DNA from 3 places in the Streptomyces sp. NPDC058195 genome. Region 1 is predicted to be linked to each of the others. Evidence: riboswitches for the same ligand, from Rfam matches in the RefSeq annotation. Region 1 holds a riboswitch; each other region holds the start of a gene.
The links. Region 1 has a riboswitch for thiamine pyrophosphate ahead of thiO (glycine oxidase ThiO). Riboswitches for the same ligand answer to the same signal wherever they lie in the genome.
Positions count from the first base shown of each region.

Region 2: linked by a shared signal. The riboswitch ahead of thiC (phosphomethylpyrimidine synthase ThiC) and the one ahead of thiO (glycine oxidase ThiO) in region 1 are both predicted to bind thiamine pyrophosphate.
Region 3: linked by a shared signal. The riboswitch ahead of ACFVWY_RS17395 (thiamine ABC transporter substrate binding subunit) and the one ahead of thiO (glycine oxidase ThiO) in region 1 are both predicted to bind thiamine pyrophosphate.

Region 1 is NZ_JBHVVM010000015.1:98,304-108,597, reverse strand. Features, by position in the region: gene ACFVWY_RS20115 (class II 3-deoxy-7-phosphoheptulonate synthase) at 1-76, shown strand, start outside; gene ACFVWY_RS20110 (bacterioferritin-associated ferredoxin) at 241-462, shown strand; gene bfr (bacterioferritin) at 502-981, opposite strand; gene ACFVWY_RS20100 (sulfite oxidase-like oxidoreductase) at 1,131-1,763, shown strand; gene ACFVWY_RS20095 (DUF4396 domain-containing protein) at 1,803-2,387, opposite strand; gene ACFVWY_RS20090 (deoxyribonuclease IV) at 2,456-3,316, opposite strand; gene pknB (Stk1 family PASTA domain-containing Ser/Thr kinase) at 3,323-5,239, opposite strand; gene ACFVWY_RS20080 (thiazole synthase) at 5,369-6,163, opposite strand; gene thiS (sulfur carrier protein ThiS) at 6,166-6,405, opposite strand; gene thiO (glycine oxidase ThiO) at 6,402-7,595, opposite strand; TPP riboswitch at 7,593-7,705, opposite strand; gene ACFVWY_RS20065 (NAD(P)/FAD-dependent oxidoreductase) at 7,800-9,056, shown strand; gene ACFVWY_RS20060 (Rv2175c family DNA-binding protein) at 9,125-9,490, shown strand; gene thiE (thiamine phosphate synthase) at 9,601-10,254, shown strand.
Region 2 is NZ_JBHVVM010000001.1:371,519-381,812, reverse strand. Features, by position in the region: gene ACFVWY_RS01745 (cytochrome ubiquinol oxidase subunit I) at 1-399, opposite strand, end outside; gene hisC (histidinol-phosphate transaminase) at 685-1,764, opposite strand; gene ACFVWY_RS01735 (LacI family DNA-binding transcriptional regulator) at 2,135-3,247, shown strand; gene ACFVWY_RS01730 (metallophosphoesterase) at 3,420-4,481, shown strand; gene ACFVWY_RS01725 (hypothetical protein) at 4,664-5,485, shown strand; gene ACFVWY_RS01720 (hypothetical protein) at 6,077-7,159, shown strand; gene thiC (phosphomethylpyrimidine synthase ThiC) at 7,171-8,979, opposite strand; TPP riboswitch at 8,972-9,105, opposite strand; gene ACFVWY_RS01710 (YibE/F family protein) at 9,176-10,294, shown strand, end outside.
Region 3 is NZ_JBHVVM010000012.1:119,227-129,520, reverse strand. Features, by position in the region: gene ACFVWY_RS17400 (ABC transporter permease) at 1-1,543, opposite strand, end outside; gene ACFVWY_RS17395 (thiamine ABC transporter substrate binding subunit) at 1,639-2,748, opposite strand; TPP riboswitch at 2,822-2,938, opposite strand; gene rlmN (23S rRNA (adenine(2503)-C(2))-methyltransferase RlmN) at 2,994-4,100, opposite strand; gene ACFVWY_RS17385 (phosphatidate cytidylyltransferase) at 4,195-5,250, opposite strand; gene frr (ribosome recycling factor) at 5,250-5,807, opposite strand; gene pyrH (UMP kinase) at 5,986-6,762, opposite strand; gene tsf (translation elongation factor Ts) at 6,924-7,760, opposite strand; gene rpsB (30S ribosomal protein S2) at 7,860-8,783, opposite strand; gene ACFVWY_RS17360 (peptidoglycan DD-metalloendopeptidase family protein) at 9,427-9,849, shown strand; gene ACFVWY_RS17355 (TetR/AcrR family transcriptional regulator) at 9,920-10,294, opposite strand, start outside.

The sequences.
Region 1 (10,294 bases):
CTGCGACCCGCGGCTCAACCGCAGCCAGTCCCTCGACCTGGCCTTCCTGGTCGCCGAGATGTACCGGGACCAGTAAGCGATACGCGTACGTACGACGGTGGGGCACGGATCGATGTGATCCGTGCCCCACCGGGCGTTCGGAGGCTTTCGGCACCTTTCGGCGCCAGGTAAGGTTAGGTATGCCTCACCGAAAGACGGGGTGGCAGAGAACGACCGATCCCGCCCGGGAGGTGAACCCGCGTGTACGTCTGCTCGTGCTTCGGCATCACGGAGAAGCAGGTCAAGGAGCATGCGGACGCCGGAGCCTGCACCCCCCGGCAGATAGCTTCCGTCTGCAAGGCGGGCACCGACTGCGGTGGCTGCGTCCGGGCCATCCAGGCCGTGCTCGGCCGAGGGGCCTGTCCGCGCCGCGAACTGCTCGACCGGAAGAAGCAGGCTTCCCCGCTCTCCGACGCGGCCTGACCGCCCGGACCGGTCGGCTGGCCCGGCTGGCCTGGGCGGTCAGCTGTCAGGCTGCTCGATCACCTGGGCGATGTACAGCGGCTCGCCGAGCTTCTCGACCAGTTCCAGCTGAGTGTCGAGGTAGTCGATGTGATGCTCCTCGTCCTCCAGGATCGACTCGAAGATGTTCGCCGACGTGATGTCGCCCTTGCCGCGCATCAGCTCGATTCCGCGCTTGAGGCGGTCGATCGCCTCCACCTCGATCTGCCGGTCGGCCTGGAACATCTCGGTGACGGTCTGGCCCACCCGTACGTGGAAGAGCCGCTGGTAGTTGGGCAGCCCGTCGAGGAAGAGGATGCGGTCGGTGAGGACCTCCGCGTGCTTCATCTCATCGAAGGACTCGGAGCGGGTGTACTTCGCGAGCTTCGTCCAGCCGAAGTTCTCCTGCATCTTCGCGTGGAGAAAGTACTGGTTGATGGCGGTCAGTTCCGCCGTCAGCTGCTCGTTCAGGAACTCAAGGACCTCGGGGTCGCCCTGCATCGCAGAGGCTCCTTCCAACCGGTGGGCAGGTTGGCCGCATCCTGTCATCGCATCCCAAACGCGTCCAGTAAGTACATACTTACTAGGAGTTGTCCGGATTGCCGCCGGGTTGGTCGGGACCACCCCTGCCTGTCTGTCACCATGGAGGCATGGGCCAGCCGGAAAGCCGGGATCACCGCGCGTCAGAACAGTCCGGGCTTCCACCGGGGCAGCGACTGCAGCGCGGCTGGCCGGTTACCCACTACGGGCCCGTTCCGAAGTTCAAGCCCGACCGCTGGGAGTTCCGGGTCTTCGGGGCCACCGCGGACGGCGAGAAGCACTGCTGGAACCATCAGGAGTTCTCGGCGCTGCCCTTCGCCTCGGTCGTCGCCGATCTGCACTGCGTGACGAAATTCAGCATGATCGGGGCCGAATGGGGCGGTGTACCGGCCCGTACGGTGCTGGAGCTCGCGCCGCCCGCTCCCCAGGTCACCCACGTGATGGTCTGGGCCGAGTACGGCTTCAGTTCCAATCTGAGGCTTGCCGACTTCGCCTCGGACCGAACACTTTTCGCCACGCACAAGGGCGGCGAGCTGCTCACCGCCGAGCACGGCTTTCCGCTCCGGCTGGTGGTACCGCATCTCTATGCCTGGAAGGGGCCCAAGTGGGTCCGCGGCATCGAGTACATGACGGCCGACCGCCGCGGCTTCTGGGAGGAGCGCGGCTATCACAACGTCGGTGACCCCTGGCGTGAGCAGCGGTACTCCTACCAGGAAGAGCCCGGGGAGGGCCCCGAGCTCTGACCTGGCGGTTTCGGGTCCGTGCGGCCCGATCCCCGCTCCTCAGTGGTACTGGTGCACCACCGCGTGCCCCTTGCCCCGGCCGATCATCCACTTGTTCACCGGCGTGGTGAGGGCGAAGGCGGCGGCGAGCGAGAGCGCCAGCGCGCCCCAGAACAGCAGGTCGGCGAGGGTGGCGTCCATGGCGCCCGGCCACAGGGCGATCACGCCGTTGTCGATCAGCTCCATGACCGCGATGGACAGCGTGTCGGCGGCGAAGGCGACCCGCAGCGCGGTGCCGAGGCCGACGCCCGCCTTCAGGACGGAACGCAGGGTCAGCGTGTAGCCGAAGAGGAACGCCAGGGCGATCGCCAGCGCCATCGTCGCCATGTTGCCCCAGCCGAGCGCGGTGCCGATCACCATGCCGAGGATCTCGCCGATGGCGCATCCGGTGAGGCAGTGCAGTGTGGCCCGCGCCGCCATCGACCAGCTCACCGTGCCGCCGTGGCCGTGATGGCCGCCGTGGTGCGGGTGGCCGGTGTGGCTGTCATGGCCGGTGTGTGCAGCGGGGGTGGTGTGGTCGGCGTGGTCGTGGTGACCGGTGTGCCCCGTCTCCGCGTGCTGGCCGTGGTGCGCTCCGTGTTCCATGGTGATCCCCCATGCCGAGTAGCGGTCCCTGCCGACAACAGGAACCGTATACCCCCATGGGGTATTCCTCAAGGCTGTGGAGCGCGCAGTTCCTTCAGCCGCGCCACGTCCGCCGCGTGGCCCTCCCTGCCGCCCGGTGTCTCGATGATCAGCGGCACGCCCGCGGTCGCCGGGTGGGTGAACAGCTCGCGGAACGGATCCGCTCCGATGTGTCCCGAGCCGATGTTCTCGTGCCGGTCCTTGTGGGCCCCGGCCACGTCCTTGGAGTCGTTGGCGTGGATGAGTTTCAGCCGTCCCTCACCCACCGTGGACACCAGCAGGTCCAGGGTCTGTGCCATGCCCGCGGGTCCGGTCAGATCGTGGCCCGCCGCGTAGATGTGGCAGGTGTCGAGGCAGACGCCGAGCTTGGGGTGGGCGTCGAGCGCCTCGAAGTACGGCCCGAAGTCCCAGGTCCGGGAGCAGAGCGAGAAGCCCTGTCCGGCGGTCGACTCCAGCAGCAGATCCGGATCGTCGTCGTGGGTCAGCTCGTCGAGCAGCGGCCGCAGGTACGTCCGCACCTGCGCGAGGGCCTCCTCGCGCGGGCGGCCGCCGGTCGCCGAGCCGGTGTGCACCACCACGCCCAGGGCCCCGATCTCGCGGGCCCGGCGCAGTGAGTGGCGCAGCGACTCCACGGACTTCTCGACGGTCGCCGCCGTGTGGGAGCCGAAGTTGATCAGGTAGGGGGCGTGGACGTACGCGGGGAGGGACTCGGCGGCGCACTCGGCGCGGAACCGTTCGTCCTGGGCCGGATCGCCGGTCGGCGTGGCCCAGCCGCGCGGGTTGGCGACGAAGACCTGTACGGCCTCCGCCCCCATCTCGCGGGCGTAGGGCAGGCCGACCTTGGCGAGGCCGCCAGCCACCGGAACGTGGCCGCCGACTGGGTTGCGCATGCGGATCTAGAGCCCCTTGGTCTTGATGGTGATGGCGCTGCCTTCGGGAGCCTGGTCGCCGCCCTTGACGGACTGGCTCTCGATGGTGTCGCTGAACGACAGGAACGGGCGGTCGACCTTGACCTCGAAGCCCGCTTCCTCCAGCTCGTTCTTGGCGTCGTCGAGGTCCATGCCGGTGACATCCGGTACGTCGATCATGCGAGGCCCCTTGGAGACCGTGAGCTCGACGGTGTCGCCCTCGGCGGCCTCGGCGCCCGCGCCGGGCGACTGCCGGGCGATGTCGCCCGCCATCTGCGGTGAATGCACCCGGCCGGGCAGCGCCTTCGCCTTCAGCCCTTCCTCCGCCAGCGCGGCGGTGGCGTCCACGACGGACAGCCCGGTGACGTCCGGGACCTCCACCGGGGCGCCCTTGCTGAGGACGAGGGCCACCGCCGAGTCCGGGTGGCGCCCGGTGCCCGCCGCCGGGGCCGTGCGGATCACGTCGCCCCGCACCGTCTCCTCGTCGAACTCCTTGGTGATCATCCCCGGCACCAGGCCGACGTTCCTCAGCTCCTGCTTCGCGTCGGCGAGCGAGAGGTTTCGCAGGTCCGGCACCTGCACGATCTCGGGGCCGCGCGAGACGACGAGCGTCACCGCGTCGTTGCCCCGGACGCGGGCGCCGGACTTCGGATCGCTGCTGATGACCTTGCCGCGCTCCACGGTGTCGCTGTAGGACCGCTTGACGCCCTTCAGCTCCAGACCGGCGTCGGAGAGCCGCTTTCCGGCCTCCTCCTGGGTCTGGCCGAGCAGTGAGGGCACGTGGGAGAACTGCCCGGAGTTGATGTACCAGACACCGGTGCCGATGCCCAGCACGAGGAGGACGGCGACGATCACGGCGAGCACGGAGCGCCGCGGCCCGCGGCCGAGTACGCCCGGCGGCGCGGTCCGCTCGGGAGGCAGCGGCGGCCTCTCCAGCCGGCTCGTGTGGTGCGAGACCCCCTGCCCGGCCGGGAGCAGCCGCGGGATCACGCTTGTGCGGTCCTCGGCGGCGTCGTGCGTCTCGGCCGTGGCCTGCGGCGGTACGGCGTCCAGCTGGGCGTCGGTGAGCCCGGCGCGGGCCTCGCGGGCCTGCGCGAGCAGCGCCACCGCGTCGAACGGACGGCCCTCGGGGTCACGGGCGGTGGCGCTCGCCACCAGGGCGTCGAGTCCGGGCGGGAGCCCCGGCACGGCGGCCGAGGGCGGTGGCACGGGCTCGTTGAGGTGCTGGTAGAGGACCTGGGCGGGGGTGTCGCCGCCGTGCGGCTTGGACCCGGTCAGCATTTCGTACAGCACGACGCCACAGGCGTACACGTCGGTACGGGTGTCGGCGGTGCCGTGCTCGATCTGCTCGGGGGCGAGGTACGAGACCGTGCCCAGGACGGACCCGGTGGTGTCGGTGGCGGTGCCCACCGCCCGCACCAGCCCGAAGTCGGCGACCTTGACCCGGCCGTCGTCCCCTATCAGGACGTTCTCCGGCTTCATGTCGCGGTGTACGAACCCCGCCCGGTGCGCCGCGCCGAGGGCGGCGAGGACCGGCTCCAGGATGTCCAGGGCGGCCCGTGGCTGGAGCGCGCCGCGGTCGCGCAGGACGTCGCGCAGGGTGCAGCCCGCGACGTACTCCATCGCCAGATATACGTACTGGCCCTGGGCGCCCTGGTCGAAGACCGCGACCACATTGGGGTGCGCGAGCCGGGCCACGGACTTGGCCTCGCGGATGAAGCGCTCGACGAACGTGGCGTCGGCCGCCAGCGTCGGGTGCATCACCTTGAGGGCCAGCACCCGGTCGAGCCGGGTGTCCACGGCCCGGTAGACCGTGGCCATGCCGCCCACGGCGACGCGGGCATCGACGCGGTAGCGGCCGTCGAGCAGCTGCCCGACGAGAGGGTCCTGGAGGGTCGTATCCACGCAAGTGAGTCTACGAGCCGCCACGGGCGCCTCTGGCGCTCCGGGGCGGTCCCGGGGCGGTACTGCAGCCGAGCCGTGACAGGGACATGGAATCCCGGGCCGCCGGACGGCGCCCGGCGGCCCGGCGCCTCAGAACGCCGGACGCTCCGGGTCCAGCACCGCGCGTCCCTCCGCCGGCGACGACGCCTCGGCGAAGTGGCGGCGCGGAATCCGGCCCGCCCGGTAGGCCAGCCGCCCGCCCGCCACCGCGTGCCGCATCGCCGAGGCCATCAGCTCGGGCTCCTGGGCCCGGGTCACCGCGGACGCCAGCATCACCGCCGCGCACCCCAGCTCCATCGCGAGCGCCGCGTCGGAGGCCGTTCCCGCGCCCGCGTCGAGGATCACCGGCACCCGGGCCTGCTCCACGATCAGCTGGAAGTTGTGCGGGTTGCGGATGCCGAGCCCGGAGCCGATGGGGGAGCCCAGCGGCATCACCGCGGCGCACCCCACGTCCTGGAGGCGGCGCGCCAGCACCGGGTCGTCATTGGTGTACGGCAGCACGGTGAACCCGTCGTCCACCAGGATCTCCGCCGCGTCCAGCAGCTCGACCGGGTCGGGCAGCAGGGTCCGTTCGTCGGCCACCACCTCCAGCTTGATCCAGTCGGTGCCGAGCGCCTCACGGGCCAGCCGGGCGGTCAGCACGGCCTCGCCCGCGGTGAAGCAGCCCGCCGTGTTCGGCAGCACCCGGACCGAGAGCCGCTCCAGGACGGAGAGGACCGAACCGCGCACCGTCGGATCGAGGCGGCGCATCGCGACGGTGGTCAGCTCGGTGCCGGAAGCGATCAGCGCACGCTCCAGCACGTCCAGGCTGGGCGCCCCGCCGGTCCCCATGATCAGCCGGGAGCCGAAGACGGCGGAGCCGAGGGTGAAGAGGTCGTCGGACACGGTCAGCCTCCCTGGACCGCGGTCAGGACCTCGACCCGGTCTCCGTCGGCCAGGGCGGTGGCGGCCCATCCGCCGCGCGGTACGACCGTCTCGTTGACGGCGGCGGCCACACCGCGGGACGCGGCGGTCAGGGTGGCGACCAGGACGTCCAGGGTGGTGCCCGCGGCGAGGGGGCGGGGCTCGCCGTTCACGGACACGGTGAGCGGCGCGGGCGCCGCGGAGGGGAGTACGGGCTCGGTCATGCGGGCTGCTCCTGACGTACGGAGGCGGCGGAGTCCACGGGGGCGGTGGACGGGAAACGGTGCGGGGTGAAGGGGCGCGCCTGCTCGGGCGGCTCGCCGCCGGTGAGGATCTGCGCCATCACGTCACCGGTGAGCGGGGTGAGCAGCACCCCGTTGCGGTGGTGGCCGGTGGCGAGGAGGAGGCCGGGCAGGGCGGTCGGGCCGAGCAGCGGGGCGTTGTCGGGGGAGCCGGGGCGCAGACCGGCCAGGGTTTCGGTGAGCGGCAGCTCGGTGATGCCGGGGACCAGTTCGTGGGCGTCCCGCAGCAGCTCGTAGACCCCGCCCGCGGTGACGGTGGTGTCCCAGCCCAGCTCCTCGCTGGTGGCGCCGACGACCAGTTCGCCGTTCTCGCGCGGTACGAGATAGACGTGGCTGCCGCGGACCACGGCCCGTACCGTCCGGCTCAGGAACGGCGCGTACCGGGCGGGCACGGCCAGCCGCAGCACCTGGCCCTTCACCGGGCGTACCGGCGGAACGGCCTCCTGCGGCAGTCCCGGAAGACAGCCGCTGAGGCTGCCGGCGGCCAGCACGACCTGATCGGCCGCCAGCTCCGTACCCCCGGCGAGCAGCACTCCGGCGGCCCGGTCGCCCGCCACGGTCAGCCGTGCCGCCCGCTCGCGGTGGAAGACCACCCCGGCCCGCTCGCAGGCGGTCAGCAGGGCGGCGGCCAGCCGGCGCGGATCGATCTGGTGGTCGCCGTCGACCCGCAGGCCGCCCCGGACGCCCGGTGCCAGCATCGGCTCCAGCCGACGGCACTCGCGGCCGGTGAGCCACTCCGACTCCAGGCCCGAACGTCGTTGCAGGGCGTGCAGATCCCGCAGATGGGCGCGGTCGTCGGAGTCCAGCGCGACAGCCAGGGTGCCGCAGGCGCGGAAGCCGGTCTCCTGCCCGCTCGCCGCCTCCAGCTCGGCCACGAAGTCCGGATAGCGGGCGGCCGAGGCCAGGTTGAGGGCGAGCAACAGCTCCTCGCCGTAGTGGAGTTCGGTGACGGCGGCCAGCATCCCGGCCGCCACCCGGGCGGCCCCGCCACCCGGTTCGGGGTCGGCGAGCGCCGTGCGCAGCCCGCGCTGCGCGGCCCGCCAGGCGGTCACCAGCCCGATGATCCCGCCCCCGACCACCAGGACGTCGCTTCCGTTCTGAGCGGAACGCATGGGCTTCCAGCCCCTCCCTTCGCCGGCATGACCCGGATCAGGTTCGTACGGTCGGAGGCCGCCCAGCCTCCCTCTCAGCCCGGTGCGTCCGGGCTCCCGCGAGTGCTCTACGGGGCCACCCTAAACCCCTCCTCGGCGACGGGACGAGCGGCGGCGGAGAACCCGCCCCTTCCTGACGATCTGTCAGGTGCGTAAGGTGTCCGGGTGAGCGAGCAGCAGCAGTCAGAGCAGCCGGACGGGCGGACCGGGCGCCGCGTCGTCATCGTCGGTGCGGGGATGGCCGGGGTGCAGACCGCGGTGGCCCTGCGGGAACAGGGCTTCACCGGCCCGGTCACGCTGATCGGCGCCGAGCCCCACCAGCCCTACGACCGGCCACCGTTGTCCAAGGCGGTCCTGCTCGGCAAGGCCGAGGACTCCGCCTTCGACATCGACTTCGAGGCGCTGGGCATCGAACTGCGCCTGGGCGTCGAGGTCACCGGCGTACGACCGGACGCGCACGAGCTGGACACCGCCGCGGGTGCCGTCCCCTACGACGCCCTGGTGATCGCGACCGGTGCCGAACCGGTCGTCCTGCCCGGGGCCGAGGGCGTCGCGGGCGTCCACCTGCTGCGCACCCTGGACGACGCGGCACGGCTGCGGCCGGTCCTCGCCGGGCAGCACGACGTGGTGATCGTCGGCGCGGGCTGGATCGGCGCCGAGTTCGCCACCGCGGCCCGCGCCGCCGGATGCGCGGTCACCGTCGTCGAGGCCGCGGACCGGCCCCTCGCGGGCGCGTTGCCCGCCGAGGTCGCCGCCCCGATGGCCGCCTGGTACGCGGACAGCGGCGCCGTACTCCTCACCGGCGCCCGGGTCGACCGCGTCGAACCGGGCCGGGTGGTCCTCTCCGACGGCCGCGGGCTCCCGGCCCAGGCGGTCGTCGTCGGCATCGGCGCGCGCCCCGCCACCGGCTGGCTGGCGGGCTCCGGCATCGCACTCGGCCCCGACGGATCGGTGACCGCCGACGCGACCCTGCGCACCTCGCGGGCCGATGTGTACGCGGTCGGCGACTGCGCCTCCTTCCCCTCCGCCCGCTACGGCGAACGCCTGCTCGTCCACCACTGGGACAACGCCCTCCAGGGTCCGCGCACGGCCGCCGCCCACATCCTCGCGGCGGACGCCGGGGACGGCCCGGCGGCGCCGCTCTACGACCCGGTGCCGTACTTCTGGTCCGAGCAGTTCGGCCGCTTCGTGCAGTACGCGGGCCACCACGGGGGCGCCGACACCCTGCTGTGGCGCGGCGATCCCGCCGGGCCCGCCTGGTCGGTGTGCTGGCTGCGTGACGGCGTCCTGGTCGCGGTGCTCGCCGTCGGGCGGCCGCGTGACCTGGCGCAGGGGCGCAAGCTCATCGAGGCGGGGGCCCGGCTCGACGCCGTGGCGGTGGCCGACCCCTCCGTGCCGCTGAAGTCGGCGGTCCGCCCGTAGAGGGCTCGCGGCCCTGAAGGGCGGAGTCCGGGTATCGGCTGTCCGTGCGGGATGGCAGGCTTGTCCCCGTGACCGAGATTGACGCAAAGATCGATGCTCTCGTCCCTGCCTGGCTCCACCTGCCCGATATCGCCGAAATGCTCGGTGTCGAGGTGACGCGCGTGCGCCAGCTGGTCAAGGAGGGCCAGCTGATCGCCGTACGCCGTGGTGAGAACCGGACACTTCAGGTGCCTGCCGCCTTCATCGACGGCGACAAGGTGGTCAAGGGCCTCTCCGGCACCCTGACGCTCCTGAAGGACGACGGCTACAACGACGAAGAGATGCTGGAGTGGCTCTTCACCCCCGACCCGAGCCTGCCGGGCACGCCCGCACAGGCGCTGAGCGAGAATCGCGGCACGGAGGTGAAGCGCCGCGCCCAGGCGCTCGCCGTCTGACCGCCGGTCCCGCGTGAGCGGGTGAGGGGGCGGGCCGCGCGGCCCGCCCCCTCACGGCCCGGCGGCACCTCGCTCCACCACGCACCTGCACTCCCAGGGGGAACCGCACCATGTCCACGGCTCGCGCGCTGCTGTCCGACGCCCGGCTCTATCTCTGCACGGACGCCCGTCGGCGCCAGGGCGACCTCCCCGCGTTCCTCGACGCCGTCCTCGCCGCCGGGGTGGACGTCGTCCAGCTCCGCGACAAGGGCATGGAGGCGGCCGAGGAGCTCGACCACCTGGCGGTCCTCGCCGACGCCTGCCGCCGCCATGGCAAGCTCCTCGCCGTGAACGACCGGGCCGATGTCGCCCACGCCATCGGCTCCGACGTGCTGCACCTGGGCCAGGGCGACCTCCCGGTGCCCGCCGCCCGCGCCCTCCTCGGCGAGGACGTGCTGATCGGCCGTTCCACGCACGCCGAGTCCGAGGTCGACGCGGCCGTCGCCCAGCCCGGCGTGGACTACTTCTGCACCGGCCCCTGCTGGCCCACCCCGACCAAGCCCGGTCGGCACGCCCCCGGCCTGGACCTGGTGCGCTACGCCGCCTCGCTCGGCCAGTCGCGCCCCTGGTTCGCCATCGGCGGCATCGACGGGGGCAACCTCGACGACGTGCTGGACGCCGGGGCCCGCCGGGTCGTCGTGGTCCGGGCGATCACCGAGGCCGCCGACCCCGCCGAGGCGGCCGCCGGGCTGGCCGCACGGATCAGGGCACGCGCCGGGACGTGATCCCGCCGGCTGTCCGAAGGGTGGACAAAGCACCGGTCAA
Region 2 (10,294 bases), on a different contig from region 1:
CATGCAGGCGAGGTGGATCTTCTTCGGCAGCTTGTCCCAGCCGAAGATCCACAGACCGATGAAGGTCGACTCGAAGAAGAACGCGATCAGCGCCTCGAACGCGAGCGGAGCACCGAAGATGTCACCGACGAACCGCGAGTAGTCGGACCAGTTCATGCCGAACTGGAACTCCTGGACGATGCCGGTGACCACGCCCATGGCGATGTTGATCAGGAAGAGTTTGCCCCAGAACTTCGTCGCCCTCAGGTACTTCTCATTGTTCGTCCTGACCCATGCGGTCTGCAGGCCCGCGGTGAGCGCGGCGAGCGAGATCGTCAGGGGGACAAAAAGGAAATGGTAGACGGTAGTGATACCGAACTGCCATCGCGCCAGTGTCTCCGGCGCTAGAGCCAGCTCCACGTCGTCACTCCTTACGTCGCCGTCATCACACCGGCAGTTTGCCCTTTAAATCCGACTAATCACGGGAAGAACAGGACACGCTTGTGAACGCGTTCACATTCACAAGCATTATGGCGCACAGACTTTCGGGATGTTCGGGCGGGGTACCCCTTTGCGGACGTTCAGATCAATACCCCCGAATCGACACCTCCGAACCGAACACACACCCCGTCCCTCACGAAGAGGGGCCCCGCACCTCTCGTCGGACGAGATGCGGGGCCCCGGAAACCACTGCGTACGGGAGGACTACAGCTCCTTGCGGTACGAATCCGCCGCCTTCAGGAACAGGTCGTTCGCCTCGTCCTCCCCGATCGTGACCCGCACGCCCTCACCCGCGAACGGCCGGACCACCACCCCGGCCCGCTCGCACACCGCGGCGAAGTCGGCCGTACGGTCCCCGAGCCGCAGCCAGACGAAGTTCGCCTGGGAGTCCGGCACGGTCCACCCCTGACCGGCCAGCGCCCGCTGCACCCGCTGCCGCTCGCCCACCAACGACCCCACCCGCCCCAGGAGTTCGTCCTCGGCGCGCAGCGAGGCGACCGCCGCGTCCTGCGCGAGCTGACTGACCCCGAAGGGCACCGCGGTCTTGCGCAGCGCCGCCGCCACCGGCTCGTGGGCCACCGCGAAACCGACCCGGAGCCCCGCCAGGCCGTACGCCTTGGAGAAGGTCCGCAGCACCGCCACATTGGGCCGGTCCCGGTAGATCTCGATGCCGTCCGGCACCTCGACGTCACGGATGAACTCCCGGTACGCCTCGTCGAGCACCACCAGGACATCGCCCGGCACCCGGTCCAGGAACCGCTCCAGCTGCTCGCGGCGGACCACGGTGCCGGTCGGGTTGTTCGGATTGCACACGAAGATCATCCGCGTGCGGTCCGTGATGGCGTCCGCCATCGCGTCGAGGTCGTGCACATCACCGTCGGTCAGCGGCACCTTCACCGAGGCCGCACCGCTGATCTGCGTGATGATCGGGTACGCCTCGAAGGACCGCCAGGCGTAGATGACCTCGTCACCCGGGCCCGAGGTCGCCTGGAGCAACTGCTGCGCCACCCCGACCGAGCCGGTGCCGGTGGCGAGGTGCGAGAGCGGCACCCCGAACCGCTCGGACAGCTCGTTCATCAGGCCGGTGCAGGCCATGTCCGGGTACCGGTTGAAGTTCGCGGCCGCCGCCAGGGCCGACTCCATCACCCCGGGCAACGGGGGATACGGGTTCTCGTTGGAGGAAAGCTTGAAGGCGACCGGTCCACCGGCCGCGGCCGGCTTGCCCGGTACGTAGGCGGGGACGCCGTCCAGCTCGGCGCGCAGCTTGGGGCTCGTCTCGCTCACCGCAGGTCCTCCTCGACCGTCTGTACACATCAATACTGCTCACCTTATGAGGATTGGGCGCCGCTGCGAATGGCCGAAGTGTCCAATCGTCCGGTGCGACCAGGAATGGGGGGAGCGCTCTTCGTACCGCCGCGCGCCGGTGGCTCACTCCGTGGCGCGCGTCCCCCGAAGTGGTGAGATGAGACCTCGTCGAGACTTCGACCATTTAGTAGGCCCAACGACTTCGGCATATGACACACCATGGCTGTGACCACCAAAGTCCTTGGCTTTCAAGGCATTTGACGCCTGATGATCATGCAGAATCGTGCCTGTCAACGCGTGAATATGCGATCAGGACGACCGCCCGATTGAGCCCTACTATCGGCACGCCATGACAGCAGCAGGGAAGCACCAGGTGAGCCGGACGGACACACCCCGGCGCGGCGGCAGGCAGGGACGAGCGGGAATCCGCGACGTGGCCGCCGCCGCGGGGGTCTCCATCACGACCGTCTCCGACGCGCTCAACGGCAAGGGCAGGCTCCCGGACGCCACCCGACGCCATGTCCGCGAGGTCGCAGAGCGCCTGGGCTACCGCCCTTCCGCCGCGGCCCGCACCCTCCGTACCGGCAAGTCCGGCCTCATCGGCCTGACCGTGACGACCTACGGGGACGAACCCTTCACCTTCACCGAGTTCGCGTACTTCGCGGAGATGGCCAGAGCCGCCACCTCCGCCGCGCTCGCCCGCGGATACGCGCTCGTCATCCTGCCCGCCACCTCGCGCCACGACGTCTGGTCGAACGTCGCGCTCGACGGCACCGTCGTGATCGACCCCTCCGACCAGGATCCGGTCGTCCTGGAGCTCGCCCGCCAGGGGCTGCCCGTCGTCTCGGACGGCCGCCCGGCCGGCACGCTCCCGGTCACCGCCTGGGTCGACAACGACCACCGGGCCGCCGTGCTCGACCTGCTCGACCATCTCGCCGCCGCCGGGGCCCGCCGCATCGGCCTGCTCACCGGCACCACCACCGACACGTACACACGCCTGTCCACCAGCGCGTACCTCCACTGGTGCGAGCGCGTGGGCCAGGACCCGGTGTACGAGTCGTACCCCGCCCACGACCCGTGTGCGGGCGCGGTCGCGGCCGACCGGCTGCTCGCCCGGCCGGACCGCCCCGACGCCGTCTACGGGCTCTTCGACCCCAACGGCACCGACCTGCTCGCGGCGGCACGCCGGTACGGCCTGCGCGTCCCCGAGGACCTGCTGCTGGTCTGCTGCAGCGAGTCCACCGTGTACGCGACGACCGAGCCCCCCATCACCACCCTCTCGCTCAAGCCGCGCAGGATCGGCACGGCGGTCGTCCAGCTCCTGATCGACGCCATCGAGGGCGTGGCCCAGGACGGACCGGTGGAGCAGGTCATACCGACCGAGCTCATCGTGCGGACCTCCTCGCAACGCCGCCCGCCCCGCACGACGGTCAGCGCGCCACGCTCACCGACAAGGGATTGATCAGGAGATTTCGGGCCAATCGGCCGGTGAACCCGACGTGCGTCCGGATTCACCACCCCTGGTGCGTCACAGAGCACGATCCGCATTCCTATGATGGGCGCACGACACCGCGGACCGCCCGACCAGCAGGGCCCGTCAGGTGTACGGCGGTGCGACGGTGGTGGAGGGGTCGATGACACAGGGGGCCGGTCAGGAACCCGTGGTGCGGACTGCGACGTTGCGCGACTTCCGCGTACCGCCTTATGCCCAGGCCCCGGTGCCGTCGCCGACACCGCATCCGGGTGACGTGGTGCCCGGTGACGAGCCGCCGGAGGGGTACACGCCCACCGCGCGCGATCTGCCCGTGATCAACCGCGGGGACACCCTCCAGGTCCCCACCGTGGCCCCCGAGCCGCTCCCCGCCCAGGAGCAGGGGCGCGGACCGCTCTATGTCGTCGGTGACGTCCACGGCTATCTGGATGAGCTGCGCGCCGCCCTCGCCGAGCAGGGCCTCATCGACGCCGACGGCAAGTGGGCAGCGGGCAACGCCCGGCTCTGGTTCCTCGGCGACTTCACCGACCGCGGCCCTGACGGCATCGGGGTCATCGATCTCGTGATGCGTCTGTCCGCCGAGGCCGCGGCCGCGGGCGGCTACTGCAAAGCGCTCATGGGCAACCACGAGCTGCTGCTCCTCGGCGCCAAGCGGTTCAACGACACCCCGGTCAACTCCGGCGCGGGCACCGCCACGTTCCAGGCCGCCTGGCTGCTCAACGGCGGCCAGAAGAACGACATGGAGCGGCTCCAGGACGTCCACCTCCAGTGGATGTCCCGGCTCGACGCGGTCGTCGAGGAGGACGGGCATCTGCTGATGCACTCCGACACGACGGCCTACCTGGAGTACGGCGCCACCATCGAGGACGTCAACGACAACGTCCACGCCGTCCTCACCCGTAATGACGCCGACGAGTGCTGGGACCTCTTCCGGAAGCTCACCAAGCGGTTCGCCTTCCGCGACGAGACGGGCCCGCAGGCGGTCCGGGAGCTGATGGCGGCCTACGGCGGACAGCGCATCGTCCATGGCCACAGCCCCATCCCGTACCTCCTCGGCGAGGTCGGTTCGGAGGACGGCGAGGACAGCTCCGGCCCCGTGGTCGAAGGCCCCCACGTCTACGCGGACGGGCTCGCCATCGCCATGGACGGCGGAGTGACCATGGCCGGAAAGCTACTGGTCGTCCAACTGCCTCTGCATGACTGACGCTCTTCTGGGCAGACGCATCCACGACCTGACCACGCCGACCACCGGGCCTCTTTACGGAAACCCCCTGTCACCCCGTGCCGTAGGCGCTCTACCATCGGCGTATCAGTAGCAGGCTCTCCTCCGTTTCCGCCCAACTGCCCACGTCGCGCAGGCAGTCAGGCCCGACGGAGCATCGGGGGATGCAGATGAGAAGCGCTCCGCACCTGCTGGCCGAGGACCGACCCGAGTACGAGCGGATCCTCGACGACGCACTGCGCCACGCCCATGAACGGCCGGATCTGGCCGAGGTCGGCGAGCGGCTCAACGCCGTACAGCTGCGCACCATGGCGCTGGACGCCACGGAGATGATCACCGCCACCGCCGCCACCGAGTACGCGCACTACGTGCAGGCCCGTGCCGAGCTGCGCGGCGACGACGAGACGGACCAGGAGGCGGCCCCGGGGCCCGGCACCGGCAGCCGTCCCGGCTCGGGCGCCGGTGTGGGCGCCGTCGTGACAGTCCTGGCGCCGGTGCTCGCCGGCACCGCGGCCCTGGTCTTCCTGCTCGTCGGCTATCTGCTGCGGCTGCTCGACGACCCGCCGCGGTTCGCCTCCACCCTGATCACGGCGGGCTGGGTCTTCGCGGTGATCATGGCCGTCGCCATCGTGGCGGCCGCCATCGGGCTGATGTTCACCGCGCTGCGCAACGCGTCCGAACCGCAGCCCGTCGAGGAGCTGGAGGACGAGTTGCCGGAGGACGTGGCGCGGGCCCGGGAGGCCTGGCGCCACGCCCTGCTGGAGCGCGGCATCCTGCCGTTCCTCCGGGACGCGCTCGCCGATCCCGAGGCCGGGCGCGCCCGGCGCACGCCCCGCCGTTCGGCGAACCGCATCCCGAAGGTCGGCCACATCAAGCCAGGCTTCTCCAGTCCGGGCGACGGCTCGTCGGCGAGTCCCCGCCCGAGCTTCACCTCACCGGACTTCACCGGCCCCGACTTCGGCGGACCCGAGCACGAGCTGGACTGATCACCACCTGTCGTACGGTGATCAGTGCTCGCTCCCCCCGCCCCGCCCGCGTACTCGGTCTGGATCGGACGCGGCGGGCTCGCACCGGTCGCACACGGCTCGGCCATGAGCAGCCGCACGGCCCTGCCCGTCCCCGTCCGGTCGTACCCCGTCCGCGCGGAATGTCCGGGCCGCCGCTCCGAGCCCTCTTCCGGAGGGCTCGGAGCCGCTCGCCGCGTCATCGCCGGGATCACCGCACACGGCGACGACATACATACACATCGAGAGCGCCGCGACGGACACCGCTCGTCACGAATCCGGCGGACACCGGCGGCACGTGATCGGCACCCCCTTCGGGGGCGTGCCCTCCCGAAGGGGGCGGGGGCCTGCCCGGTCTCGGGCGCCTCCCGCGGTGGAGCGGTACGAGCGTGGCGGCGTTGAGCGCTCTGACCAGCCTCTCGTGATCCTGTGGCTCGGCCAGATCCTCTCCGAGGGCCAGAAGTGACGGCAACCGCACCAGGCCCTCCACCTGCCGCGTCCGCCTGCGCCATGACGCCCTACGATGCGTCAGTCCTCCGGCGGAACCGGATCATCGTGCGGCAAGGGAAGTCCATGCGCCTGTCCAGCTACATCAGGAAGCCCGCCATGGGCGCGGCGGCGACACTCCTCCTCGCCGGGTGCACGGGGGGACAGGGCGTGGGCCGGGCCGTGGAGCGAGCCGCGAAGAGGCCTGCCTCCTGGACGGACCTGCCGGTGCGGACCGGCGCGCGGGATGTCGTCCACACGGGCACCGACCACCGGTCGTACGACGTCAGGATCACCGTGAAGAGCCTGGTCCGGGGTTCGGAGGAGGACATGCGGGGGGCGCGTGTGGACAAGGGACTGAAGGGCATGGTCCCCCACTACCTCACCTTCGAGGTCACCAACACCGGCCGGAAGAAGATCCCCGCCGCCTACATGGTGGACAGCGACTTCGCCCTGAACGGCACCGACTGGGCACGCGGGGAGGAGGTCTTCGTCAGCGGCGGCGCGCCGGGCGGGGCCGACCTGCCCTGCGCGGACACCGCGCCGAAGACGCTGGCGCCCGGCGACTCGTACAGCACCTGCCTGACCTACGCATTGCCCGAGGGCGTCGGCGTGCTGTCGCTGACGCACAACGCCGACGGCTACCTCGACGAGGGCGGCGCGGTCGCCGCCTGGCCCGTCGAGGGCGGCCTTGAGGCGGCGTCCACCGGGCTGGCGGAGCCGGGCGACATCGTCCGCGTCCGGTGGGACGCCCGCGAGGACGGCATCCTCGAACTGCCCGCCACACTGGTGTCCGTACGCCGGGGCAGCGCGACCGACCTCGCGGGCCTGGACCTCGACCTCAACGAGAACGAGCGGCGTGGCGTCCCGTACTACGTATCGGTCACCTACACCAGCACCGGGCCCAAGGACCTCTACACCAACCAGGCCAGCCACGTCCGCCTGCTCACCGAGGGGGGCCGGCAGATACCGGGGAAGACCCCCTTCGTCCCCGACACGGGGATACCCGGCTGTCCGTCCGACTGGGTCGCCCGGATGATCTCGCCGGGTGACAGCGTGACGGAGTGCAGCATCCACCTGGTGACGGACGACGGCGACAAGCCGTTCGCGGTGGGTTTCGCGGAGGCGGACCGGCCGGGACTGGTGGCCTGGCGGGCCCCCCTCCGCTGAGGCGGGCCGGTTCAGCCAGCCGACCTGCCGTCCGTCTCCGCGAGTGGCAGGTACACACGGTTGCCCGCTGCCGCGAACTCCTTCGACTTCTCCAGCATCCCTGCCTCGATCTCCTCGGCCGTCGAGCCGGTGTCACCGCCGAACTGCTCGGTGATGCTTCTGCTGATCTTCATCGAGCAGAACTTCGGCCCGCACATCGAGCAGAAGTGCGCCGTCTTAGCGGGCTCGGCGGGCAGCGTCTCGTCGTGGAACTCCCGGGCCGTGTCCGGGTCGAGGGCCAGGTTGAACTGGTCCTCCCAGCGGAATTCGAAACGGGCGTCCGAGAGCGCGTCGTCCCAGTCCTGCGCCCCCGGGTGCCCCTTGGCGAGGTCCGCCGCGTGCGCCGCGATCTTGTAGGTGATCACGCCGGTCTTCACATCGTCCCGGTTCGGCAGGCCGAGGTGCTCCTTCGGCGTGACGTAGCAGAGCATCGCCGTCCCCCACCACGCGATCATCGCCGCGCCGATGCCCGAGGTGATGTGGTCGTACGCCGGCGCGACATCGGTGGTCAGCGGGCCGAGTGTGTAGAACGGCGCCTCCTCGCAGATCTCCTGCTGGAGGTCGATGTTCTCCTTGATCTTGTGCATCGGGACGTGGCCCGGCCCTTCGATCATGGTCTGTACGCCGAACCGCTTGGCGATCGTGTTCAGTTCGCCGAGCGTGCGCAGCTCGGCGAACTGCGCCTCGTCGTTGGCATCGGCGATCGAGCCGGGCCGCAGGCCGTCGCCCAGCGAGTACGTCACGTCGTAGCTCGCGAGGATCTCGCAGAGCTCCTCGAAGTGCTCGTACAGGAAGGACTCCTGGTGGTGCGCGAGACACCAGGCCGCCATGATCGAGCCGCCGCGGGAGACGATGCCGGTCTTCCGGCGGGCCGTAAGCGGCACGTACGGGAGGCGTACGCCGGCGTGGACGGTCATGTAGTCGACGCCCTGCTCGGCCTGTTCGATGACGGTGTCCTTGTAGATCTCCCAGGTCAGCTCCTCCGCCCGGCCGTCGACCTTTTCGAGTGCCTGATAAAGCGGGACCGTGCCGATCGGAACGGGTGAATTACGCAGAACCCACTCACGGGTGGTGTGAATGTTGCGGCCAGTGGACAGATCCATGACGGTATCGGCGCCCCAGCGCGTTGCCCACGTCATCTTTTCCACCTCCTCCTCGATGGAGGAAGTCACCGCGGAGTTGCCGATGTTGGCGTTGACCTTCACCAGGAACCGCTTGCCGATGATCATCGGTTCGATCTCGGGGTGGTTGACGTTGGCCGGCAGGACGGCCCGGCCCGCCGCGATCTCCTCGCGCACCACCTCGGGCGCGACGTTCTCCCGGATGGCCACGTACTCCATCTCCGGGGTGATCTCGCCCCGGCGGGCGTACGCGAGCTGGGTGACCGGCTGGCCATCCCGGCTGCGGCGCGGCAGCCTCGGGCGGCCGGGGAAGACCGCGTCGAGGTTGCGCAGCCCACCACGCGGCGAGGTGTGCTTGAGCCCGTCGTCCTCGGGGCGGGACGGGCGGCCGGGGTACTCCTCGGTGTCGCCGCGGGCGATGATCCAGTTCGCCCGCAGCGGCGCGAGTCCGCGACGGACATCGGTGTCGACCGCGGGATCGGTGTACGGACCCGACGTGTCGTACAGCGTCACGTCCTTGCCGTTACTGAGGTGCACCTGACGGACCGGCACCTGGAGGTCCGGGCGCGAGCCCTGGACGTACCCCTTGTGCCAGCCGATGGACTTCCCGGCCTCGACGCTCTGGTTCGAGGCAGGCGTGCGTGCGTCCGATGTGGTCATGAGACCTACTCCCTACGCCGGCATTACCCGGTAACAGGTTCGGCGGTCGGCGCAGCCTGTCCCGTACGGACGTACGGATATCAGCGCCCTCTCAGCCCGGTGCTCCGAGCTCCCGCGTGTGCAAAGGTTCCTCCACGCTAGCGCCCCGTCCGGCGCGATGAACAGAGGGCCCGGCCCTTCTTGCGATGATCGGCCGGTGACCTCTCCCCACACGGACCACGAACCACAGGCCCGGCCACAGGGCGCAGCACACGATCGAACGCATGACCAGCCGCCCGGCTCCGCGTACGACCACTCCCACGGACATTCCCATGGTCACGGTCCCGCGGCACCCGGCTCCCGGCAGCTGCGCAAAGTCATCGCCGCCGTGCTGATCCCCTTCGCCACCGCCGTTCTCGTCGGTCTGGTGGCGCTCTGGCCGGGCGGCGCACCGTCGCACGAGCGGACCGGTGTCGGCTTCGACCGGCAGACCCAGCAGGGAAAGGTGGTGACCGTCGACAAGGTGGACTGCAAGGACGTGAACGCCGTTCAGACGCCTCTCGATGGCTCCACCGCGGCAGCCGGGAAGGACCGGGGGCCGTGCGAGAAGGTGTCGATCGAGGTGACGACCGGCCGGGACAAGGGGCGGACCTTCACCGAGATCGTCCAGCCCGACTCACCTCGCAAACTGCGCGAGGGACAGGGCGTGGTCGCCGCGTACGCCCCCGACGCGCCCCACGACCTCCAGTACTCGGTGACGGATGTGAACCGGGCGTTCCCGATGGCGCTGCTGGCCGGGATCTTCGCCCTGGTGGTGGTCGCGGTGGGGCGCATGCGCGGGGTGATGGCGCTGATCGCGCTGGCCGTGTCGTTCGCCGTACTGACCCTCTTCATCCTCCCGGCGATTCTCGAGGGATCGAACCCGCTGCTCGTCGCGGTGGTCGGGGCCAGCGCGATCATGCTGATCGCGCTCTACATGTGTCACGGCCCGACGGCCCGCACCTCGGTCGCGGTGGTCGGCACGCTGGTCTCGCTGCTGCTGATCGGGCTGCTCGGATCGCTCTTCATCGGCTGGGCGAGCCTGAGCGGCAACACCGATGACAACACCGGCCTCATCCACGGCCTCTATCCGCACATCGACATGAGCGGACTACTGCTGGCCGGTGTGATCATCGGTTCGCTCGGCGTTCTCGACGATGTGACCGTCACCCAGACGTCGGCGGTCTGGGAACTCCACCAGGCGAACCCGACGTTGGGTGTGCGAGGTCTCTACCGGGCAGGCATCAGGATCGGGCGCGACCACATCGCCTCGGTCGTCAACACGCTGGTGCTCGCC
Region 3 (10,294 bases), on a different contig from region 1:
GGATGGTGCTGAGCGCCATAGCCTGGCCGTAGTTCAGCTCCCCGGCCCTCCCCAGCAGCCGGGCCACGGCGACCGGCAGCGTCGGGCGGTCGGGCCGTGCGATGAACACCGTCGCCCCGAACTCGCCGAGCGAGACGGCTAAGGCGAAACCGGCGGCCACCAGCAGCGCCCGGCGCACCAGCGGCAGATCGACCTCCCGCCAGGCCCGCAGCGGCGAGGCCCCGAGCACCGCCGCCGCTTCCCGCAGCCGCCCGTCCACCGCACGCAGCACCGGCAGCATGGTCCGTACGACGAAGGGCACCCCGACCAGCGCCTGGGCGAGCGGCACCAGGATCCAGGAGGTCCGCAGGTCGAGCGGCGGCTTGTCCAGGGTGATCAGGAAGCCGAAGCCGACGGTGACCGCGGACACCCCGAGCGGCAGCATCAGCAGCGCGTCGAAGCCGCGCACCAGACGGCCCGACCGCCGGGTCAGCGCGGCGGCCGCGAGCCCGCCGATCACCAGCGCGATCAGGGTGGCGACCAGCGCGTACTGGAGGGAGTTGGCGACCGCTTCGAGCGGCGCGACCAGGAACGTGCCGCCACCCGCGTCCACCGAGCCCAGCGCCCGGTAGTAGTCCAGCCCATGGCCGCCCCCGGTGTTCACCGAGCGCTCCACGAGCACCCCGAGCGGCAGCAGGATCAGCAGCAGCACGGTCAGCAGCACCCCGCCCAGCAGCGCCCACTGCCCGGCGCCGCACGGCCTGCGCGCCGTCTGCGCCGGGTCCACCAGGCGCAGCGCGGTCTCCCGGCGCCGTACGGTCCAGGCGTGCACGGCGAGGATCGCGCCGACCGCGGCGAACTGCACCAGGGTCAGCACGGCGGCGGTCGGCAGGGCGAGCAATTGCGCGGTCTGCCGGTAGATCTCCACCTCCAGGGTGGCGAAGCCGGGACCGCCGAGGATCTGCACCACCCCGAAGGAGGTGAAGGTGAAGAGGAAGACCATCAGCGCGGCGGCGGCCACCGCGGGAGCCAGCGCCGGGAGGGTGATTCGCCGCCAGGCGGCGAACCGTCCGGCGCCCAGCACCCGGGCGGCCTCCTCCTGCCGGGGGTCGAGCTGGGCCCACAGCCCGCCGACCGTGCGGACGACCACCGCGTAGTTGAAGAAGACATGGGCGAGCAGGATCGCCCAGACGGTGGTGTCGAGCCGTACGCCCCAGAGTTCGTCGAGGAATCCGCCGCGCCCCAGCAGCGCCAGGAAGGCGGTCCCGACGACCACGGTCGGCAGTACGAACGGCACCGTGACGACCGCCCGCAGGAGCTGCTTGCCGGGGAAGTCGAGGCGGGCGAAGACGTAGGCGCCGGGCAGCGCGATCAGCAGCGTCAGTGCGGTCGAGGCGAGCGCCTGCCAGCAGGTGAACCAGAGCACCTCGCGGATGTCCGGCCGGGCCAGCACCTCACCGAGCTGGCCGAACTGCCAGACGCCGTCCGCCTTCAGGCCCCGGCCGACGATCGCGGCGACCGGGTAGGCGAAGAACAGCGCGAAGAACGCGACGGGCACGGCCATCAGACCGAACCGCGTCGCGCCCTGCCCCAGGGCCGGACCGCGGGCCGGGCGCGTGCCCCTGCCGCCCGGCTCCGGCCCGCGTCCCGCGGTCTTCGCTACTTCACGACGAGCGAGGACCACGACTGGACCCACTGCTCACGGTTCTTGACGATCCGGTCCGGCGCGACGGTCTGCGGCCGGTCCACCGTGGCGCCGAACCTGGTGAACAGTTCCGGCAGCTTCGCGTCCTCGGTGACCGGGTTCACGAACATGCTGAGCGGCAGGTCCTCCTGGAACTTCTTGCTGATCAGGAAGTCCAGCAGCGCCTTGCCGCCCTTCTCGTTGCGCGCCCCGTCCAGCAGCCCGGCGAACTCGATCTGGCGGAAGCAAGTCCCGGTGGCCACCCCGGTCGGGGCCTCGGCCGGCTGAGGCTTCGCGTACAGCACCTCGACGGGCGGGCTGGAGGCGTACGAGACGACGAGCGGCCGGTCGGCCTTGGCCTTCTTGCCGCCCGCCGAACCGGAGAACTCCTCGTTGTACGCCTGCTCCCAGCCGTCGACCACCTTGACGCCGTTGGCCTTCAGCTTCTTCCAGTAGTCCTGGTAGCCGTTCTCCCCGTAGGCGGCGATCGTGCCGAGCAGGAAGCCGAGGCCGGGCGACGAGGTCCCGGCGTTCTCGGTGACCAGCAGGTCCTTGTACGCGGGCTTCGCGAGGTCGTCGAAGGTGCTCGGCGGCGTGAGCTTCTTGTCGGCGAAATACTTCTTGTCGTAGTTGACGCAGATGTCGCCGGTATCGACGGGGGTGACCCGGTGCCCGGCGTCGAGCTGGGTGTCCTTCGTGACCCGGTCGATGCCCTTGGCCTCGTACGGGGTGAAGAGCCCGCTGTCGAGGGCACGGGAGAGCAGGGTGTTGTCGACGCCGAAGAACACGTCACCCCGGGGCGATCCCTTGGTCAGGATCTCCTGGTTGAGCGCGACACCCGCGTCGCCGCTCTTCAGCACCTTGACGGTGTAACCGGTCTCCTTGGTGAACTCCTTCCAGACCGCCTCGGAGGCGGCGAAGGAGTCGTGGCTGACCAGGGTCACGGTCTTGGAGCCGGAGCCCTTGGTGCCGCCGGAGCCCGTGGCCGTGTCGTCGGAACTCCCGCATCCGGCGAGTGCCGTGACGCCGAGCGCGGCGGCGACGGCCGTTGCCGCGAGCTGTCTGGTCCTGCGCGTGGTGCTCATTGTGGATTCCTCCTGGGTTTTGGCCAGGAAGAGACGCGGCCCTGCCCGCGGGAAGCGGGCAGGGCGCAACAGCATGAGTTGATGACCGAACTTCCTACCCGGAATGACCCGGGCGAGGTTCAGAGGGTCTGCGGCCGACCTGTCCTCGGTACCGCACTCTCAGCGCTGTGGCGCTCCCCTGTCGGAATATGAAGTTGAATCGCGGGCCCAGGCTACACGGGCCCCCGCGACGGCCCGAAAGGCGCTCAGCGTTCGGCCGCCGCCAGCTGGCCGCAGGCCCCGTCGATCTCCTGGCCGCGGGTGTCCCGCACGGTCACCGGGACACCGTGGGCCGCGATCGCCTCGACGAAGGCCCGCTCGTCCTCGGGCCGCGAAGCGGTCCACTTGGAGCCGGGCGTGGGGTTCAGCGGAATCAGATTGACGTGTACGCGCTTGCCCTTGAGCAGCCGGCCGAGCCGGTCGCCGCGCCATGCCTGGTCGTTGATGTCGCGGATCAGGGCGTACTCGATGGAGATGCGACGGCCGGACTTCTCCGCGTACTCCCACGCGGCGTCCAGCACCTCGGCCACCTTCCACCGGGTGTTGACCGGGACGAGGGTGTCGCGCAGCTCGTCGTCCGGCGCGTGCAGCGAGACGGCGAGACGGCACTTGAAGCCCTCGTCCGCGAACCGGTGCATCGCGGGCACCAGGCCCACGGTGGAGACGGTGATCCCGCGCTGCGAGAGGCCCAGCCCGTCCGGCTCGGGGTCGGTCAGGCGGCGGATCGCGCCGACCACCCGGTTGTAGTTGGCGAGCGGCTCGCCCATGCCCATGAAGACGATGTTGGAGAGCCGGGCCGGACCGCCGGGAACCTCTCCGTCCCGCAGCGCCCGCATGCCGTCGACGATCTGGTGGACGATCTCGGCGGTCGACAGATTACGGTCGAGCCCGGCCTGGCCCGTCGCACAGAACGGGCAGTTCATCCCGCAGCCCGCCTGCGAGGAGATGCACATCGTCACCCGCTCCGGGTAGCGCATCAGGACGGACTCCACGAGCGTCCCGTCGTGCAGCTTCCAGAGCGTCTTGCGGGTGGTGTCGTCGTCACAGCTGATGTGGCGGACCACCGACATCAAGTCCGGGAACATCGCCTCGGCGAGCTTGTCCCGCGACCCGGCGGGAATGTTGGTCCACTCGGCCGGGTCGTGCGTGAACCGCGCGAAGTAGTGCTGCGAGAGCTGCTGGGCGCGGAACGGCTTCTCGCCGATCGCGGCGACGGCCTCCTTGCGCTCGGCGGGCGTGAGGTCGGCGAGGTGCCGCGGCGGCTTCTTGGCTCCGCGGGGCGCGACGAAAGTGAGTTCTCCGGGCTTAGGCATGGTTCTTCCAGTGTCGCAGACAGAACGGTGAGGGCCCGCCGTCCTGTGGACAGCAGGCCCTCACCGAGGAAATCGCAGGTCATCGGGGTGGTGATCAGCCAGAGCCGACGAACAGCACCAGCAGCAGCCAGACCACCGGCGCCGTTGGCAGCAGCGAGTCGAGCCGGTCCATGATGCCGCCGTGACCCGGCAGCAGCGTGCCCATGTCCTTGATCCCGAGATCCCGCTTGATCATCGACTCGCCCAGGTCACCCAGGGTGGCGCTGGCCGCGACCGCGAGCCCGAGCAGGATCCCCTGCCACCAGGAGCCGCCGTCGATCAGGAACTGCATGCACAGGGCACCGGCGACCATCGCGAAGGCGACGGCTCCGAACAGACCCTCCCGGGTCTTTCCGGGGCTGATGCGCGGCGCGAGCTTGTGCTTCCCGAACCGCCAGCCGACGGCGTACGCGCCCGTGTCGCTGACCACGGTCAGCAGCAGGAAGGTGAGCACCCGCTGCGGGCCGTCGTCGGCGGTCAGGAGCATGGCGACGAAGGTGGCGAGGAACGGCACGTAGAAGACGGCGAACACACCGGCCGTGACGTCCCTGAGGTAGTCCGCGGGCGGCTGGGCCATCCGCCAGACGAGCACCGCCAGCGCGGTCAGTGCCGTCGCCACCCAGGCGCCTTCGGCGCCCCGTGCGTAACCGGCCACCACCATCGCCGCGCCGCCCACGGCGAGCGGGATCAGCGGCGCCCTGATGCCCTTGCGCTCCTGGAGCCGGGAGGTGAGCTCCCACAGGCCCACCACGACGGCGAGGACGACAACGGCGACGAAGACGGCCTTCACGATGAAGAGCGAGGCGACGATGACGGCGCCGAGCCCCACACCGACCCCTATGGCTGCTCGCAGGTCACGGCCCGCACGTTTCTTCTGCGGGGGCGGCGGCGCGGTGGACATGGGCTCCTGCGGGATCTCGTCACGGAACAGGGGACCGCCGCTCAGGCGTCCGGCCCCCTGGTCCCGGTCATCACGGTCGTCAGCGTCTCTACCTGCGTCGGGAACGTCCGGCACACGCACATCGTAAGCAGGACCCGCCGGAGCGGCCCGCATCTGGGGCGCGCCCCAGTGACCGGCTCCCTGCGGGGCGCCCCAGGAAGAGTCGTTCATCAGACTTCGAGCAGCTCTGCTTCCTTGTGCTTCAGCAGCTCGTCGACCTGCGCGACGTACTTCGCGGTGGTGTCGTCGAGCTCCTTCTCGGCGCGACGTACCTCGTCCTCGCCCGACTCCTTGTCCTTGACCAGCTTGTCCAGGATCTCCTTGGCCTTGCGGCGCACCGCGCGGATGGAGATCTTGGAGTCCTCGGCCTTGCTCTTGGCGACCTTGATGTAGTCGCGGCGGCGCTCCTCGGTGAGCTCCGGGAAGTTCACCCGGATGATATTGCCGTCATTGCTCGGGTTGACGCCGAGATCCGAGTCACGGATGGCCTGCTCGATGTTGCGCAGCGCGCTCTTGTCGAACGGCGTCACGACAGCCATGCGCGGCTCGGGCACCGAGAACGAGGCCAGCTGGTTGATCGGGGTCAGCGCGCCGTAGTAGTCAGCGACGATCTTGTTGAACATCGCCGGGTGCGCGCGGCCGGTACGGATCGCGGCGAAGTCCTCTTTCGCGACGACGACGGCCTTCTCCATCTTCTCCTCGGCCTCGAGGAGGGTTTCTTCGATCACCACGTGCTCCTGCGTGTCTTGAGTGGGCCCGTCGTGCTCGGGCCCGGCGGGTCCTGCGTCGCGTCCTCACCTGCACGGTGTCCGACCGGCAGGCCGTTGTCCATCCTTCGGGCCGGTCCCGGCGGATCACCGGTCGGCCCGCGCCTCCCCGTCGTACGCCGGGGAGGCGCCCCGGTCATCAGACCCGGGTGCTCCGGTCACTCACGAGCGTGCCGATCTTCTCACCCTTGACCGCTCGGGCGATATTGCCGGTGGCGGTCAGCTCGAAGACGAGGATCGGCAGGTCGTTGTCGCGGCAGAGCGTGATGGCGGTGGCGTCGGCGACCTTGAGATCGCGGGCGAGAACCTCGCTGTACTCGAGCGCGTCGAACTTCACCGCGTCGGGGTTGCTCTTCGGGTCGGAGTCGTAGACCCCGTCCACCCCGTTCTTGCCCATCAGGAGTGCCTCTGCGTCGATCTCCAGGGCGCGCTGGGCGGCAGTGGTGTCGGTGGAGAAGTACGGCATGCCCATGCCCGCGCCAAAGATGACAACGCGCCCCTTCTCCAGGTGGCGCACAGCGCGCAGCGGGATGTACGGCTCCGCGACCTGCCCCATGGTGATGGCGGTCTGGACGCGGGAGTCGATGCCCTCCTTCTCCAGGAAGTCCTGGAGGGCCAGGCAGTTCATGACCGTGCCGAGCATGCCCATGTAGTCGGAGCGGGCCCGGTCCATGCCGCGCTGCTGGAGCTCGGCACCGCGGAAGAAGTTGCCGCCGCCGATGACGACCGCGATTTCCGCGCCGTCACGGACGACCGCCGCGATTTCCCGGGCGATGGCGTGTACGACGTCGGGGTCGACGCCGAGACCTCCGCCGCCGGCGAACGCCTCTCCGGACAGCTTCAGCATGAAGCGTCCGCCCGCCTTGCCGTCCTCGCGCTTGTGGTCACCTGTGGCGGCGTCCGCGCCCTTGTTCATGGAGATTCTCCTCGTGCACATACGAAGAAGGCCATTGCCGGTGGGTCTGGTGTCCCTCAGCGGCAATGGCCTCCTCGTCAGATCTGCGGTCGTACGGCGTGAGTGCGGCCGACGACTGCACTAGACCCTATCGCGGGGTCCACCGTTGTTCGCGGACGGACTCAGATGCCGACCTTGATACGCGTGAAGCGCTTCAGGGTGACACCGGCCTCGTCCAGGACCTTCTGAACGGACTTCTTGTTGTCCAGCGCGTACGGCTGGCCGAGGAGGGTGGCCTCCTTGAAGAAGCCGTTGACGCGACCCTCGACGATCTTCGGGAGGGCGGCCTCGGGCTTGCCCTCGGCGCGCGTGGTCTCCTCGGCGACGCGGCGCTCGGCCTCGACGACCTCGGCCGGGACGTCCTCGCGGGACAGGTACTTCGGAGCGAACGCGGCGATGTGCTGCGCGATGCCCTTGGCCAGCTCGGCGTCGGCCTTGTCCAGCTCGACCAGAACACCGATCTGCGGCGGCAGGTCGGGCATGGTGCGGTGCATGTACGCGGAGACGTACGAGCCGGTGAACTGCGCGAAGCGGTCCAGGACGATCTTCTCGCCGAGGTTGGCGTTGGCCTCGTCGACGTACGCCTGGACGGTCTTGCCAGCCTCGATCTCGGAGGCGAGCAGCGCCTCAAGGTCGGCCGGGGAGTTGGCGGCGACGTGCGCGGCGAGGGTGTTCGCGACGCTCTGGAACTTCTCGCCCTTGGCGACGAAGTCCGTCTCGCACTTCAGCTCCAGCAGAACACCGGACGTCTGGTCCTCGGAGATGAGGGAGACGACGGCACCGTTCTCGGCAGAGCGGCCCTCGCGCTTGGCGACGCCCTTCTGACCCTTGATACGGAGCGCCTCGACGGCCTTGTCGACATTGCCTTCGGCCTCGTCGAGCGCCTTCTTGCAGTCCATCATGCCGGCGCCGGTCAGCTCGCGGAGCTTCTTGACGTCAGCGGCGGTGTAGTTCGCCATGAGTCTGTGTTTCTCTCTCGAAGTCTGAAAGATCTACGGGTGGACGGCGGGGGCGGTGCTTGTGGCACCTGCCCCCGCCGTCGTCAGCCGTGACGGGTGTCAGGCCTGCTCGGCGTCCGCGGCCGGAGCCTCGGTCTTCTCAGCCTCGGCGTCCGCGGCCGGGGCCTCGGCCTCGGCCTCGGTCTTCTCAGCCTCGGCGGCCTTCTCGGTCTCGGCGGAGGACTGCACCTCGGCGTCGGCCTTCTTGTCGCCCTCAAGCAGGTCGCGCTCCCACTCGGCGAGCGGCTCGCCAGCGGCCTTCTCGCCCGGCTTCGAGTCACCGGTGGCGGCACCGGAACGGGCGATGAGGCCCTCGGCGACGGCGTCGGCGATCACGCGGGTGAGCAGGGTGACGGAGCGGATCGCGTCGTCGTTGCCCGGAATCTTGTAGTCGACCTCGTCGGGGTCGCAGTTGGTGTCGAGGATCGCGACGACCGGGATGTGGAGCTTGCGCGCCTCACCGACGGCGATGTGCTCCTTCTTGGTGTCGACGATCCAGACGGCGCTCGGCACCTTCTGCATCTCGCGGATACCACCGAGGGTCTTCTCCAGCTTGGCCTTCTCGCGGGAGAGAACCAGGAGCTCCTTCTTGGTGAGGCCGGAGGCGGCCACGTCCTCGAAGTCGATGAGCTCAAGCTCCTTCAGACGCTGAAGGCGCTTGTAGACGGTGGAGAAGTTGGTGAGCATGCCGCCGAGCCAGCGCTGGTTGACGTACGGCATGCCAACGCGGGTCGCCTGCTCGGCGATGGCCTCCTGGGCCTGCTTCTTGGTACCCACGAACATGATGGAGCCGCCGTGAGCGACGGTCTCCTTGACGAACTCGTAGGCGCGGTCGATGTACGACAGCGACTGGAGCAGGTCGATGATGTAGATGCCGTTGCGCTCGGTGAAGATGAAGCGCTTCATCTTCGGGTTCCAGCGACGGGTCTGGTGACCGAAGTGGACGCCGCTTTCCAGCAGCTCCCGCATCGTGACGACGGCCATGGCCGTACTCCTTGAGGTGCTCGGTTGTCGCGACCGCAGGATTGCTGTCGCGCCTGACGCCCCGACGCGCCGTGCCACGAGGGACCGAGGAGCGCGGCCACCGTCCGCTAAGAGGGAGGTGGAGGGGCGTGCGAAGTCGACCCGGTGGCCCGGGTCGCCGTATGAAGTGTACGGGACGGCCTGGGTGCCGGGTGACGGCGCTGTCCACAATGGGTCCGTCGTCCACAGACCCGGCCCTTGATCCCCGCGGACCGGCGGGTTGCGGGACGGTTCTGCCATGCGCTGCGCGAATGATCCGAACGCCCTGCCCCCACCGGCCACCGCTCCGGTCACCGCACCGGCCGCCGCTCCGGTCACCGCCCGTTTCCGGGCCTCACTCCGCCGGTCCCTGCCACACCGGCCAGGCACCCGGCGAGCCCGCGTACGCGGGCTCGTGGCCACGGCGGCGGGACTGCTCGCGGTGGCGGGAGGCGCGTCGGCCGCCCCGGCCGGTGCGCCGGAGCGCGCGTCCGATTCCCTACGTTCCCCGGCTCCGCCACCCACGCCCGCATCCGCGCCCGCACCTGGGCCTGGGGAGCCGTCGGCGCCTCCGCCGGGGCCGGTGCCTGACGGCGGGCGAAGCTGGCCGCTGGCCGGGCGGCCCGTGATCGTACGGGGCTGGGAACCCCCGGCCGGCCCCTACGCACGCGGCCATCGCGGTGTCGACCTCGGCGCCCGGCCGGATACGCGGGTGCTCGCCGCCGCACCGGGGCAGGTGTCGTTCGCGGGGCGCGTGGCGGGGCGCGGGGTGCTGGTGATCGAGGTGGCCGGCAGCGGCGGCCCACCACTGCGGACCACGTACGAGCCGGTGCGCGCCTTGGTCCCCGAGAGGGGCGCGGTGACGGCCGGGCAGGTGGTGGCCACGCTGGAGGAAGGACCGTTCCACTGCGTCCCGGGATGTCTGCACTGGGGGCTGCGGCGTGGTGACACCTACCTGGACCCGCTGTCTCTGCTGCCGCCGGAGCTGCTGCGAAGAGGCCCGTCCCGGCTGCTCCCGGTGTTCGGCGTACCCGAATCCGGGCGGTAGGGCGAGCGGGCCGGGGACGGACTCGCCGCCCCCGGCGTCCGGCGCGCGGCGCCCCGCTCGCGGCGCCGCGTCAGCTCTGCGCGCCCCGCACGCCGTGGAGGATCATCGCGACGGCGGTGTCCGCGATCACGGGCGGTTCCTCGGCCGCGGCCAGTTCGATACGCCGCACCGCGGCGTCCACCGAGCCCTGGAGCAGCATCGCCGCCAGCCTCGGCTGGCTGTGCCCGAGGTCGCCGAGCGCCTCGACGATCATGGCGATCAGCCCGCCGTGCGCGGCCCTGATCTTCTCCCGGGCCCCGGCGTCCAGCTCGCTCGCGGAGATGGCGACGACCGCCCGGTGGCGGCGGTCGCCGACCAGGTCGAGCTGTCGGCGGACATATGCCTCGATCTTGCCCTCGGGCGTCGCGGCCCGCTCCATCGCCTGTTCGACCTCAGCCGCCCAGAC